One region of the uncultured Turicimonas sp. genome, then DNA from elsewhere that is predicted to be linked to it. Evidence: predicted binding sites of a transcription regulator. Region 1 holds the regulator's gene; each other region holds the start of a gene.

The links. Region 1 encodes sigma-54, which starts transcription at its own class of promoters, with help from an activator protein. Its sites were predicted from a motif close to TGGCANGNAANCTGCTTT; they were not measured.
Region 2: RDK53_RS12090 (P-II family nitrogen regulator) is a predicted target of sigma-54. The motif match lies at 2,197-2,214, and genes of this name have one in related genera.
Region 3: glnA (type I glutamate--ammonia ligase) is a predicted target of sigma-54. The motif match lies at 2,128-2,145, and genes of this name have one in related genera.

What each region holds. Positions count from the first base shown of each region.
Region 1 covers NZ_CABSJB010000047.1:14,743-19,398, forward strand. Annotated here, with positions in the region: gene lptC (LPS export ABC transporter periplasmic protein LptC) at 1-528, shown strand, start outside; gene lptA (lipopolysaccharide transport periplasmic protein LptA) at 648-1,247, shown strand; gene lptB (LPS export ABC transporter ATP-binding protein) at 1,244-2,014, shown strand; gene rpoN (RNA polymerase factor sigma-54) at 2,018-3,382, shown strand; gene RDK53_RS10990 (PTS sugar transporter subunit IIA) at 3,418-3,891, shown strand; partial or broken gene RDK53_RS10995 (HPr kinase/phosphorylase) at 3,907-4,656, shown strand, end outside.
Region 2 covers NZ_CABSJB010000067.1:12-4,667, forward strand. Annotated here, with positions in the region: gene RDK53_RS12085 (ammonium transporter) at 557-1,822, opposite strand; gene RDK53_RS12090 (P-II family nitrogen regulator) at 1,819-2,157, opposite strand; gene RDK53_RS12095 (MetQ/NlpA family ABC transporter substrate-binding protein) at 2,353-3,153, shown strand; gene RDK53_RS12100 (MetQ/NlpA family ABC transporter substrate-binding protein) at 3,159-3,935, shown strand; gene RDK53_RS12105 (hypothetical protein) at 4,118-4,656, opposite strand, start outside.
Region 3 covers NZ_CABSJB010000004.1:42,121-46,776, forward strand. Annotated here, with positions in the region: gene glnL (nitrogen regulation protein NR(II)) at 1-595, opposite strand, end outside; gene glnA (type I glutamate--ammonia ligase) at 664-2,079, opposite strand; gene hemW (radical SAM family heme chaperone HemW) at 2,259-3,404, opposite strand; gene rdgB (RdgB/HAM1 family non-canonical purine NTP pyrophosphatase) at 3,407-4,003, opposite strand; gene rph (ribonuclease PH) at 4,006-4,656, opposite strand, start outside.

The DNA.
Region 1 (4,656 bases):
GAAGGCCAAGGGCATCTCTCCGATCTAAATTCTCCGGACTTTATCGCTCACGATATTACGGTGACCAAATTTGATAAATCCGGGGAAGCTTCTTATAAAGTATTTGCTAAAAGAATAGATCACTATTCTGACGGCCATGCCACAGCTGAATTTCCCGAGTACTATTCCCTCAACCCAAACGAGCCTCAGGTAACGGCCCGTTCTGATTCCGGCGAAATGGTCTCCGGCGGAGAAACACTTCATTTCTATAACAATGTTGATATCCGTCAGCAAGCACACGGCGACAAGCCTGCGAGCCGTTTAGAAACAAGCCAGCTTGACGCCTACCCTGATGAAGATGTTTACTCTTCTGACAAACCGGTCACTCTGACCAGAGGAAGCGACGTTTCCAGAGGCATCGGAATGGACTTTGACAATGTTGAACGTACTTTCAAACTGCGTTCAAGGGTTCAAAGTGAATTTATGCCCCGCTCTATTCAATCCGGTCTGAATAAGAACGAAAACCAAACTTCGGGAAACGCTCAGTAACTCTTGCCGGTTCATATCTGCAACAACAAATCGAGAGAAGTCTTTTCTACCAACTTTTCAAAAAGAAATTACAATAGACAAGATTTACGAGAATTGGACAACTATATAAAGCCACTAAAATGAACTTCCAGCGTATTAGTTTTGCCGTAGCCCTAACTCTAATGCTCCCGATGATATCTTTTGCAGAATCGGGAGACTCTGACAAACCCGTACAGATATTCTCTGACAAGTTCGATGGGGACGATGTTAAGCAAGTGGCTATCTACACAGGCAACGTGGCAGTTCACCAAGGCACTTTAGAGATTCATGGTGCTAAGCTTGTCTTGTCCATTGACCCTCAAGGCTTCCGTCATGCTGTTATGACCCCGGAAAAAGGGAAGCTGGTCCGGTTTAAACAAAGACGCGATCAGCAGACGCCCGGCGTAGAAGAATGGATGCACGGAGAGGGAGATAAGCTTACTTATAACGAAAAATCTAATCAGTTGATTCTCACCAACAACGCCGAAGTCTTCAGAACAGAAAACGGAGTACTCAAAGATCGCAGCCGCGGTGTCCGCATTGTCTACAACATGACAAACTCCACCGCAGATATTACCGGCGACAAGTCCCGCGGTTCTGCCGGCCGTGTAAGCACGGTCATTGCTCCGAGAGACTCTTCTGCCAGCCCAGCTCGCTCCAAAGGCGTTGAACTTGAACGTAACACGAGAATTACTCAATGACGGAAGAACGTAAAGATGACGACACCCGCAGTGTCCTAGAAGCTGTCAATTTAAAAAAGATTTACGGCAACCGTACTGTTGTTAAAGACGTCTCCATCAGCGTTAAGAGCGGTGAAGTCGTAGGACTTTTGGGCCCGAACGGCGCAGGCAAAACCACCACCTTTTACATGATTGTCGGTCTTGTCTCTACCAATGGCGGTTCTATCCTCTTAAACGGCAAGTCTATTCAGCATTTGCCGATTTATAAGAGATCCAGACTCGGGGTGACATATCTTCCTCAGGAAAACAGCGTATTCCGTTCACTAACTGTGGAAGAAAACATCCAGGCTATTTTGGAACTTCAAGTCAATCCGGACGGTTCCAAGCTGAGTTCTAAGGAAATTAAAGAAGAATTAGAAAAGCTTCTCAATGAACTTCAGATTGTTAACATCCGCAAGAGTATTGCTTCCACTGTTTCCGGAGGTGAAAGAAGAAGAACGGAAATTGCACGTGCTTTGGCAGCTAGACCGCGCTTTATTCTGCTGGATGAACCTTTTGCCGGTGTCGACCCAATTGCCGTTATTGAAATTCAGAGAATCGTCCACTTCCTCAAAGAAAGAGGCATTGGCGTTCTTATCACTGACCATAACGTCCGTGAAACTTTGGGCATATGCGATCACGCTTACATTATCAGCGACGGTACCGTCTTAGCCTCCGGCAAACCTGAAGCCATTATCGAAAACGAACTTGTCCGTAAAGCTTACTTAGGCAAGAATTTCCGTATGTAAATCATGCAGATCGGTCTATCTTTAAAGCAGACTCAAAAACTTGCGCTAACTCCGCAGTTGCAGCAGGCTTTAAAGATTCTTCAGCTGCCTACGCAGGAACTTATCCAGGAGATTTCCACTCAGCTCCAAGAAAATCCTTTTCTTACGGCAGAAGAAAGTTCCTCCGAGGAACAAGAAGCAGAAAGGGAAGACAAAGGAGAACTGCTTTGGGAGTCCGGATTTCGAGCCGAGGTTGAGGAGGAAGATTGGGATTGGGAAGAGGCTCCTCAGTCTCTGACCTCCTATCTTCTGGAACAGCTGTCCTGCTTAAAAATCACTCTTGAGGAAAGTCTGAGAGTTCAATGGATTATCGGCGCCTTAGATTCCCGAGGACTGCTGACAGAAAGTATTGAAGGAATCAAAGACTCTTTTCCGGCAGAGAACAATTTTTCGCTCGAAGATTGGAAAAATTCTCTCCATCTTCTTCAGACCTTTGATCCTGCCGGTATAGGAGCAAAAGATTGCCTGGAAGTACTTTCTCTTCAAATCAACGGCCTTCTGCTTCGCAAAGAGATTGAAAAAAACACGGCTGATTTAGCTCTTCGCATCATTGAAAGCCATCTTGAACAGGTCGCAAAACGTCAGCTAGAGAAGCTAAAGAAGACCTTAGACTGCAATGAACAGGAGCTCGAAGAAGCTTTGTATGTTATTTCGCATCTTGACCCTCGGCCAACTTCTCGATTTTCTAACCCTGAGATCAATTTTGTTCTCCCCGAAATCAAAGTTGAAAAGGTCAAAGGGGAGTGGAAACCGAAACTAATTCGAAATGCTCCAAAAATTTCTCTGAACCGAATGTATGCAGATGCTTTTTCCAGCACGCAAACTGAAAGAGACACCAAAATTTGGCAAGGGCGTTTAGAAGAAGCCCGACAATTTATTAAAAGCGTTGAGCAAAGACAAACCACATTGCTTAACGTTTCCGAACTCATTGTTAATCGGCAGAGAGATTTCTTTGAAACCGGCCCGGAAAAACTCAAACCTTTGGTGCTTCGAGAAATCGCCGATGAGTTAGGAATTCATGAATCAACCGTCTCCCGTATTACAACAGGGAAATATTTAATTTGTTCCCGCGGAACTTTTGAACTGAAATACTTTTTTTCTTCATCGCACTTTACCGCGGGAAAATCTGATGAAGAAGTTTCGGCTTCGGCTATTAAAGCTGAGCTGAAGAAGATAATTCTCGGGGAAAACCCATTAAAGCCCTTGTCTGATGCCAAACTTTCTCAGCTCCTAGAGCAGAAGGGGTTTACAGTGGCCCGCAGAACCGTTGCGAAATATAGAGAAGCACTCGGTTTGCCCCCTGCGTCGCTAAGAAAACGATGCCAATGAATTAGAATAAAGTTCGACCATATTGAGTCCGTAAAATGATTAAACTTTGTGCCCTTTTAAAACCCGAAAATATTCTTCTGGGTATATCTGCCTCAAGTAAAAAAAGAATTCTTGAGTTAGGAGCCCAGACTTTAAGCCTGCTCTACAACCTGGACAAAAAAGCAATTTTTGACGGTTTAAATGCACGTGAACGTTTAGGTTCCACTTATTTAGGTTATGGACTAGCGGTACCTCACTGCCGGATGAAAGACCTGGATCAGCCACGGGCTCTGTTTATTCGATTAAATGATCGTCTCGAAAACAGTCCCGAATCCGAACCAATCGAAGCCTTCTTTTTTCTGCTCGTTCCCGAAGAAGCAACGGACGAACATCTTCAGATCCTTGCTCAAATCTCAGAAATTTTCTCTGACGAAAAAGAAAGAGAGAAACTGAAGGAAGCATCCACCGTTGCTGAATTTGCGGAAGAAATCGATAAATGGTGTGCTCAGCATCCCGACCAAGAACAATAGGAGCGTAAGCAGGCTATGGCTACATATGAAGAACTAATCAAACTTTGCAGCAAAAAATTCAAGCTCCAATGGCTTTACGGTAAGAATCAAAACGGAAGAAACTTTCTTTCAGACGCCCAAAGCTCTCATTATCCTTCTTTGTATGTCGGGTTCCTTAACATCATCCACCCAGAGCGTCTTCACATTATCGGCGCGCCCGAGGTCGCCTTCCTACAAGGCCTTTCAGTTCCGGACAGACTAGGCATCGTTCAGCAATTCAGAAAAAACAATAGCCTCGGTTTTGTTATCTGTAAGGATTTAGAGCTCCCTGAAGACTTTGTACGAGCTGTCATTGAAGAAAACATTCCTTTCTTCACTTCTGATGCATGTGCAGAGGACACCTTAACGAATATCCGCCACAACATGGTTCGTTTGGCGGCTCCTTCGTGCTCTATGCATGGCGTGTTCATGGATGTGTTCGGGATAGGCGTTCTAATGACCGGACAGAGCGGCATCGGTAAAAGCGAATTGGGTTTGGAACTAGTCACTCGAGGCCACGGTCTCGTGGCAGATGATGTTGTGGACTTTATTCAAAGAGGACCTAATCAGATTGAAGGTTCTGCTCCTGCTCTGCTGGCCAACTTGTTAGAAGTTCGCGGAATCGGTCTTCTCGATGTCAAAACCATCTTCGGAGAAACCTCCGTCAGAAGAAAGATGAAGCTTGATCTGGTGGCTGAATTAAAACAGTTCGAGCAAGGCGAACTAATGGATCGTCTGCCGGAAACC
Region 2 (4,656 bases), on a different contig from region 1:
AACTCACCAATAAAGTATTATTAGATTGGTTGTTTAAAAACGTCTATTTTGTATTAAAACGCAATATAAAATCTTTACTTTCAAGCATATAGACTTATTTTTGAACTTTATTTTTAAGACGCTTTCGATTTATTTTTCCTCGTTCTAAATCTGTTTCGATACCAAAATTTGGCTCAAAATCGCTTCTTTGTAGCCCACCTCTGCTCTTACTCAGAAACCGAAAAAAAATTTCTAAGAGTTTTTTGAGAATTGATAAGAGTTGAAAAAAAGAACATGGTTTTGGCTTTCCACATTAAGTAGAAAAAGCCCCTTCCAACAGACAGACGAATGTACTTTGCGTAAAATCGCACGCTTATCGTCCTGCAAGACCGGTATGTGAGTTAAGTTCGTTAGTCGAAAAGTTTGCCGCCTGCACCATTACACGACAGGTCGCCCAATCAGGCTTGCCTTAATCTAGGCCTTAGCCTCCCAGGTCGATCGCAACCGCTAGATATATCACGTGCCGTGCTGACGTTAAAAAAGGCTCCGAAGAGCCTTTGGTTTATTTGAAGTTTTGCTATTCGACTCGTTCTCCGTGGAGAGAAAGGTCTAATCCGACGCGTTCTTCTTCAGCTGATACACGCAAGCCGATCAAAAGATCCACAATCTTCAAGAGTACATACGTTACGACAGCCGCATAGATAAAAGTAGCAATGACACTTTCAAACTGAATCCATAGCTGTTCTGCAACTGGCTTCATGGTTTCACCTGTTATCATGTCTGAGGCAAACACCCCGGTGAGAAGAGCACCGACAATGCCGCCGACACCATGGACACCGAAAGCATCTAAAGAATCGTCATAACCTAATTTGTATTTAAGCCATGTTGCACCAAAATAGCACACCAATCCGCCGCAGCAACCAATAAATAGAGAGGCAGCCGGAGTAACAAAACCGGAGGCAGGAGTGATGGCAACTAAGCCAGCAACAGCCCCCGATATTGCGCCTAGAACTGTGAATCTCTTATTTACGATGTATTCGCAAATCATCCAGGTAAGAGCAGCTGCTGCAGCTGCAATTTGACTTACTACGATCGCCATAACGGCTCTGGAGTCCGCAGCCAATCCGCTTCCGCCGTTAAAGCCGAACCACCCGATCCACAAGAAACAAGCACCGGTAAGAGCCAGCACGAGGTTATGGGGAGCCATCACTTCTTTACCATAGCCTAAGCGCTTGCCTAAATATATACAGGCAATAAGACCGGCTACCCCGGCATTGATATGAACAACGGTTCCGCCGGCATAGTCCAAAGCACCAGCTTTAAACAACCAGCCTTCATCTGCCCATACCCAGTGACAAACCGGTGCGTAGCAGAAAAGAGACCATAAAATCATGAAAAGGAAAAGGGCGGAGAACTTGATTCGTTCTGCAAAGGCACCGCACATAAGAGCAGGTGTCAAGATGGCAAATGTCATCTGGAACATCATGAACAGCATCTCCGGGATTGAGCCGTGCATGGTGTCAATCTGGATGTTTTGTAGAAAAACATTGTCGAAGTTTCCAATGAACCAATTTCCGCCTGAAAAAGCAAGAGAATATCCAACCGCATACCAGACGATGGTTACCGCACAGCAAATAGCAAAACTTTGCATAACAACGGAGAGGACATTCTTTTTTCTTACCATCCCGGCATAAAAGAGGGCAATGCCCGGAATAGTCATAAACAGGACTAATGTCGTAGCGACCATCATCCATGAAACATCAGCGGCATTCATTTCATCTGCAGCCCAAGCAGACGAAGAGAGAGCAAGTAGGGCAAATAAAGAAAGTTTGAGCCAACTCATAATGCAGCCTCCCCAGTTTCTCCGGTTCTAATGCGAATGCATTCTTCAAGCGGTGTGACAAAAATTTTTCCGTCGCCGATTTTTCCTGTCCTTGCAGCTTCGCAAATTTTATCAATAGCTAAATCAACTAAAGCATCCGGACATGCAATTGAGAGACTTACCTTAGGAAGGAAGTCCACAACATATTCGGCTCCTCTATAGATCTCTGTGTGACCTTTTTGCCTTCCGAATCCTTTAACTTCAGCGACTGTAATGCCGCTTATTCCCAGTTCAACAAGTCCTTCTCGAACTTCATCGAGTTTGAACGGTTTAATGATTGCGGTTATAAGTTTCATTTTTTCCTCTGATTAGTTGGTATTAACAACAATTAGAGCTATGCATAATCCGTGCCAATTTAGGGTTTCCATTGAGAAAATAGGTTCTAAGAAAAGGACGGATGAAAAATCGAAGGAACCAAGACGAAAGAGAGGAATTTTCTACTGTATATTTTTTAGCACTCAGCCTCGAAAAATATAAGTTAAGGAGTAGAAATGAAGAAAAGGTTTTTACTAAAGTTACTTGCAGTCTCGGCTTTTGTTGCTTCTCTTGGAACCATTTCCATGGCAGCCGAACCCGTTACGATCAAAATCGGGGCTAGTCCGGTTCCGGCCGGAGATATCCTGAATTTTGTTAAACCAAAGCTGGCAGAAAAGGGAATAAATCTGAAAATCATTGAATTTTCTGATTATATTCAGCCTAACCTTGCTCTCTCGGATAAAGAAATCGATGCCAACTTCTTCCAGCACAAGCCATTTATGGATAAATTCGCTGCAGACAGAGGTTTAAAGCTCCATGCAATGCCGGGAATTTTTATTGCTCCTATTGCGTTGTATTCCAATAAAATCAAAGACGTAAAAGAGATCAAGAAGGGCGACAGAATCACTATTCCAAATGATCCTACCAATGGCGGAAGAGCGCTTCAATTGTTGGCTTCTGCCGGCTTACTTAAGCTCAAAGACAACGTAGGTCATTCCGCTTCTATCGAAGACATTGTCGAAAATCCGCTGAAATTGAAGATCATTGAGGTCGAAGCTGCAACTCTTCCTAGAACTCTGGACGATGTAAAGGCCAGTGTCATTAATCAAACCTATGCGTTAAGCTCCGGATTAAATCCTGTGAAAGACGCCATTATCATTGAATCCAAGGACTCTCCTTATGCAAACATTGTGGCAGTAAGAGAAGGGGACCAAAATAAACCTGAAATCCTAGAGCTGAACAATACGTTAAGAACCCCGGAAGTTAAGGCTTTCATCCTCGAGCACTTCAAAGGTTCATTAATTCCATCTTTCTAACCATCATGAAAAAATTATTACTCTCTTTGGCACTCGTTTCGCTCACTTCCGGAGCATTCGCTGCTGACACACTCAAAGTTGGTGCATCGCCGGTACCTCATGCTGACATTCTGAAAGTTGTCCAGCCGGCTCTGAAAGAGAAGGGCATTGATTTGAAGATTATCGAGTTTTCTGATTATGTTCAACCGAATTTAGCCTTATCCGACAAAGACTTGGATGCCAACTTCTTCCAACACCTTCCTTATCTGGAAGCTTTTTCCAAAGATCATAGATTAAACCTTGTTTCCGCCGGTCCGGTTCATATTGAACCAATGGGCGTTTACTCCAACAAAGTCAAAAATCTTAAGGAATTGAAGAAAGGGGCAAAGATCGGTATCCCAAATGATCCGACTAACGGAGGCAGAGCTCTGCAGGTATTGAATGCCAACGGCGTCTTGAAAATGAAAGACGGAGTAGGCGTTAACGGAACTCCTTTGGATATCGTTGACAATCCTCTTAAAGTTAAGATCGTAGAAGTTGAAGCAGCAACCCTGCCACGAGCCCTGGAAGATCTTGATGCAGCAGTTATTAACTCCAACTTTGCTCTCGGTGCAAATTTGAACCCTTCGAAAGATGCTATTGCAATTGAGCCTAAGGATTCTCCTTACGCTAACGTAATAGCTGTCCGCAAAGGAGATGAAAACAAACAGGAAATCAAAGAGTTGATGTCTGCTCTGAGATCTCCGGAAGTAAAAAACTTCATAGAGAAGAAATACGACGGTGCCGTAGTTCCTGCTTTTTAAAGAATTTTCTGTAGCGCCCTAAAATGTTAGCTACTAAGACTGAAAGGAATTTACACCCACCAGAACTTAGTAGCTAACAACTAGAATAAAAAATCCCGGGTTTGTTCAATCCGGGATCCAACAATAAAAACTCTGAGAGTAAAACGAACTGTTCGAGGTAAGAAAGTAATAAAAATAAAACGTTATTGGCAATGCAATGACATAAAAGCCATACTTCCTTCACCCTTACGTCGTTCTAATTCCTCTATCTGATCCTCAGAGTCAAGTTCAAATCTTTTTTCAATATCAATATCAGCAATCTGGACCTTGTTTCCTTTAAGAGTAAGGCGAGCCCAGTAGGAAAGTCGCTGACTGTCTAAAATCAAACAATCCACGGTTCTATACATAAACAATTTCTTGATATTGACGTCTGCTGTCGCCTGGCAAGCAAATAACTGAGAAATATCATCACCGGCTTCAACCTTCACTGACTCTTCAAGTCCGGCGGATAATCCAATAATTTTGTTATTTTTTAGAGTTATGCTGCCACCCAAATGTTTACTATCCAAGCTGCATTCATCTGCGGAAAAGGGAAAACTTCCAACGGAATAATCAGTGATACTTTTCTCAAAAACGCAAGTTGTTACATCTAAATTAAGAATCTTAGACACTTTGATAACCTTCAATTCGTTTACAAGTTTGCCTTCTGTTGTTGAAATATTCGTATTTTTTTCTTGCGCGA
Region 3 (4,656 bases), on a different contig from region 1:
TTTTAGAGGGTTTATAGGGCTGACGGTACGGAGCAAGAAGTTTATCGACCAAACCTTGCAGTCTATCGGCTTCGCTGATAACCACACGGGTATATTCTTTCTGTTCTTCATCCTTGAGATCGAACTCTAAAAGCTGGGCTGCTCCTCTAATTCCTCCGAGAGGATTTTTAATTTCATGGGCCAAATTCCGCAATAAACGCCTTGTATTTTCTGACAAGTCGTTCATGTGTTTATTATGATTCAGCAGCAAAGAATTCTTCGCAGGCTGCAGCTCGATTATTAAAAGCTGCTCTTCTTCAGGCAAAGGATGAACGGAGGCATAAACCTGAACCAGCGCTCCAGGACGAAGGATGAGCTCGGTGAGTTCAGCACGCACCGAAAAAAGAGAGGAAGTATTCTTCTTATAACTTCCGATCCACTCTCTGGCTTTCGGTAAAAAGGAAGACACCGGAAAACCGAAAAGAATTTTATTAGAACGTCCGAGCAGAGATTCACAAGCAGCATTTACATACTCAATCATGCCGTTCACATCTACAATCAACACACTGGTGGAGAGTAGATTCAATCCGCCGATTTTGTCAGTGTCTAACCTCATGGGTAGCAATCCGAGTTAAAAAAGGGCATCACAAGACCGGATGCCCTTTTTCAGTCAAAAGATTTTAATTATTGGGCGTAGTACATGTCGTACTCTTCCGGTGTAACGGCAAGCATGACTCTTTCAACGTCATGACGTTTGACTTCAATGTAAGCCTGAATCATATCTTCGGTGAAGACACCGCCGGCTGTCAGGAAGTCATGGTCAGCAGCCAGACTATCAAGGGCTTGTTCCAAAGAAGAGCAAACTGTCGGAATCTTGGCATTTTCTTCCGGAGGAAGATCATAAAGGTTCTTGTCAGCAGCTTCACCCGGATGAATCTTGTTCTGGATACCGTCAAGACCAGCCATTAACAAGGCAGCAAAGCAGAGATATGGGTTGGCCATCGGATCCGGGAAGCGGACTTCAACACGGCGTGCTTTGTCGCTAGCTACGTACGGAATACGCAAAGAAGCTGAGCGGTTACGTGCAGAATAAGCCAATTTAACAGGAGCTTCAAAACCCGGAACCAAGCGGCGGTAGCTGTTTGTTGTCGGGTTGGTAATGGCATTTAATGCTCTGGCGTGTTTGATAACGCCGCCGATGTAATAAAGAGCCATTTCAGACAAACCGGCATAACCATTGCCGGCAAACAAGTTCTTGCCGTCTTTCCAAATAGACTGGTGAACATGCATACCGGAACCGTTATCGCCAACCAATGGTTTCGGCATGAATGTAGCGGTATGTCCCCAATTCAAAGCGACATTCCAAACAGTGTATTTGAGAATTTGTGTCCAGTCAGCACGTTTTACCAATGTGCTGAACTTAGTTCCGATTTCGCATTGACCTGCGCCGCCCACTTCATGATGATGTACTTCAACAGGAACGCCTTGTTCTTCAAGAGCAAGACACATTGCTGCGCGGACATCGTTGAGATTGTCTGTCGGAGCAACCGGGAAGTAGCCGCCTTTAACTGCAGGACGGAAGCCGGTGTTTCTGCCTTCCATATCTTCCTTGTTGGACCAGTGTCCGCAGTAAGAGGAAACCTTGAAGAAGGATTTGTCCATAGATGTTTCCCAAGAAACACCGTCAAAAATAAAGAATTCCGGTTCCGGACCGAAGAAAGCAGTATCGCCGATGCCGGTGCTCTTGAGATAAGCTTCTGCACGTTTGGCAACGGAACGGGGATCGCGTTCATAACCTTTACCGTTTGCAGGATCAACGACGTCGCAGGTAAGAATAAGTGTTGGTTCTTGAGTAAACGGATCCATTCTTGCGCTGTCCGGATCCGGCATCAACAACATATCGCTGGCTTCGATGCCTTTCCATCCGCGGATTGAAGAGCCGTCGAATGCATGGCCTTCCTCGAATTTGTCTTCATCAAATGAAGAAACAGGAACGGAGACATGCTGTTCTTTGCCCATAAAGTCGCAAAAACGAAGATCCACGAATTTAACATCCTGATCCTTGATCAGGTCCATTACATCGTCAGCTGTTTTAGCCATCATTTTCTCCTAACTGAGTAGCATGTGTATTAAGAAGTTAATCAACTATATGCAAAAACCGTGCCAACATTTTCAGTGATAACTCTAAACAGCAGTGACCACGTTGGTGCATGAAAGCCGCGGCAAAAATACAGAGCAATCTTCTTCGTACGAAAAGCACCATTTTAGTGCAATTGCGCCTAATTAGTGCATAGGAACTCTTCTTGTACGTAATTTAAAAAGTTCCAACCTGTTTCCGTTGTTTTTACGAGATTTGGATCTCTGACGAGCATACCTTCCTTTTGAAGCTTTTCGACCGTGGGCCGAATGAACTCATAAGACAGAAAAGTTCTTTGTTTCCACAGTTCTGTCGGAACTCCTTCTCTTAATCGAAGAGCATTGAGCATAAATTCAAAGGGTATGTCTTCTTGAGGCGTCTTAATATCTATCACGAGTCCCGTGCCCCCTGACTGGACCTTTTCTCTCCAGAGTTCCGGGTTCATCGCACTGACCGTTCTCCAAATTTCTTTGTCTTGCGTGAGTTTGCCGTGCGCTCCCGGTCCGATTCCAAGATAGTCTCCGTATTGCCAGTAATTCAAATTATGACGGCATTGGAATCCGGGCATTGCATAGCCGGAAATTTCGTAATGCTCGAATCCGTTTTGGACCAGCGATTCAGCAACCAAGTCACCCATATCTGCTCTCATATCGTCATCGGGCAGATTAGCGGGTTCGTATTTACCGAAATAGGTGTTAGGCTCGATAGTAAGCTGATAGTAAGAAAGATGAGTGCTTCCGAAGCTCAATGCTGTTGAGATATCTTTTTCTAATTCTTCAAAAGTTTGTCCCGGCAAAGCAAACATCAAGTCAAGATTAAAATTCTCAAAAATCTCAGCCGCTGCGCCAGCTGCGCGTTTGGCTTCTTCACTTGAGTGAATTCTTCCGAGAACTTTAAGTTTTTGATCGTCAAAACTTTGTATTCCAATTGAGAGACGATTAATTCCGGCCTTTCGGTATCCTGCAAAGTTCTTATATTCAAAGGTTCCCGGATTAGCCTCCATCGATATTTCAGCATTCGGCGCAACAACAAAGTTCCGATGAAGTCCCTCAAGAATCTGAGAAATAGACGATGGAGACAGCAATGACGGGGTACCGCCTCCAAGGTAGATTGTTGAAATCTGCCGACCCCCTCCCCTGTGTGAGAGCCTCTCAACACTTAAGAGGAGGTTTTTCACATATTGATCTTCGGAATCTTTTTCTCTCTTAAATTCATGAGAATTAAAATCACAATAGGGACACTTATGAATACACCACGGCCAGTGAAGGTAGACAGATAATGGAATCATTGTTATTTCCAATTATTGACGATGAGTTCTTTCATCTGCTGCATTGCTTTGCCTCGATGACTGATAGCGTTCTTTTCCTCGGCGGACAGTTCAGCTGCATGTTTGCCCAGCGCAGGAATAAGGAAATAAGGATCGTAGCCAAAGCCGCCTTGGCCTTTTCTTTCTTGGCTAACTTCACCTTCCCATCTGCCTACAGCAATGAGAGGCTCAGGATCATCTGCACTACGAACGGCAGTCAAAACACAAACGTAATGGGCTCGTTTATTGTTTTGAGTTCTCATCAACTCTAGAAGCTTCTGATTGTTTTTTTCATCATCAGCATTTTCTCCGGCGAATCTAGCGCTAAATACTCCCGGAGCTCCCCCTAAAGCGTCTACACAAATACCGGAATCGTCAGCAATTGCAGGCAACCCAGACTCTTTGGAGGCATGACGGGCTTTTGCCAAAGAATTTTCAATGAAAGTAAAAAAAGGCTCCTCGGCAGAAGAAATATTAAGGCTGCCCTGAGAGACGACTTCTATTCCCAAAGGAGCAAGAAGTTCGTTCATCTCTTTCATTTTTTTCTTGTTATTACTTGCTAAAACAATCTTATTAAACATCGTTATTCCTGATTTTGAACCTTCATCAATTCTTTAATACCATTCTTAGCCAGTTGGATTAAAGTGCCGAGCGTTTCTTCGTCAAACGGGTCTCCCTCTGCTGTCCCTTGAACTTCAACAAACTTATTTTCACTTGTCATCACAACATTCATGTCGGTATCGCAGAGATGATCTTCTTCATAATCCAAATCGCAGACCGGCAGCCCGTGAAAGACTCCGACAGACAAAGCTGCAACTTGAGCTTTGATTGGATTTTCAAGAATAAGCCCTTCTTTCAGAAGTTTTTCTACCGCATCTTTTAAGGCCACATAAGCCCCGGTAATAGAAGCGCACCGTGTACCTCCGTCTGCTTGAATGACGTCGCAATCGATCTTAATTGTTCTAGTCCCCAGCTTCTCCATGTCCACAACTGCACGAAGAGAACGTCCAATCAAACGCTGAATTTCTTGAGTTCTTCCGCTTTGCTTACCTTTTACTGCTTCTCTATCGGTTCTAGTTCCGGTAGCACGCGGAAGCATTCCGTACTCTGCCGTGACCCAGCCGCGGTTCTCATCTTTCATCCAACCCGGAACTTTTTCTTCCACTGAGGCGGTACAGATGACTTTGGTGTTACCCATTTCAATAAGCACGGAACCTTCTGCGTAACAAGTGAA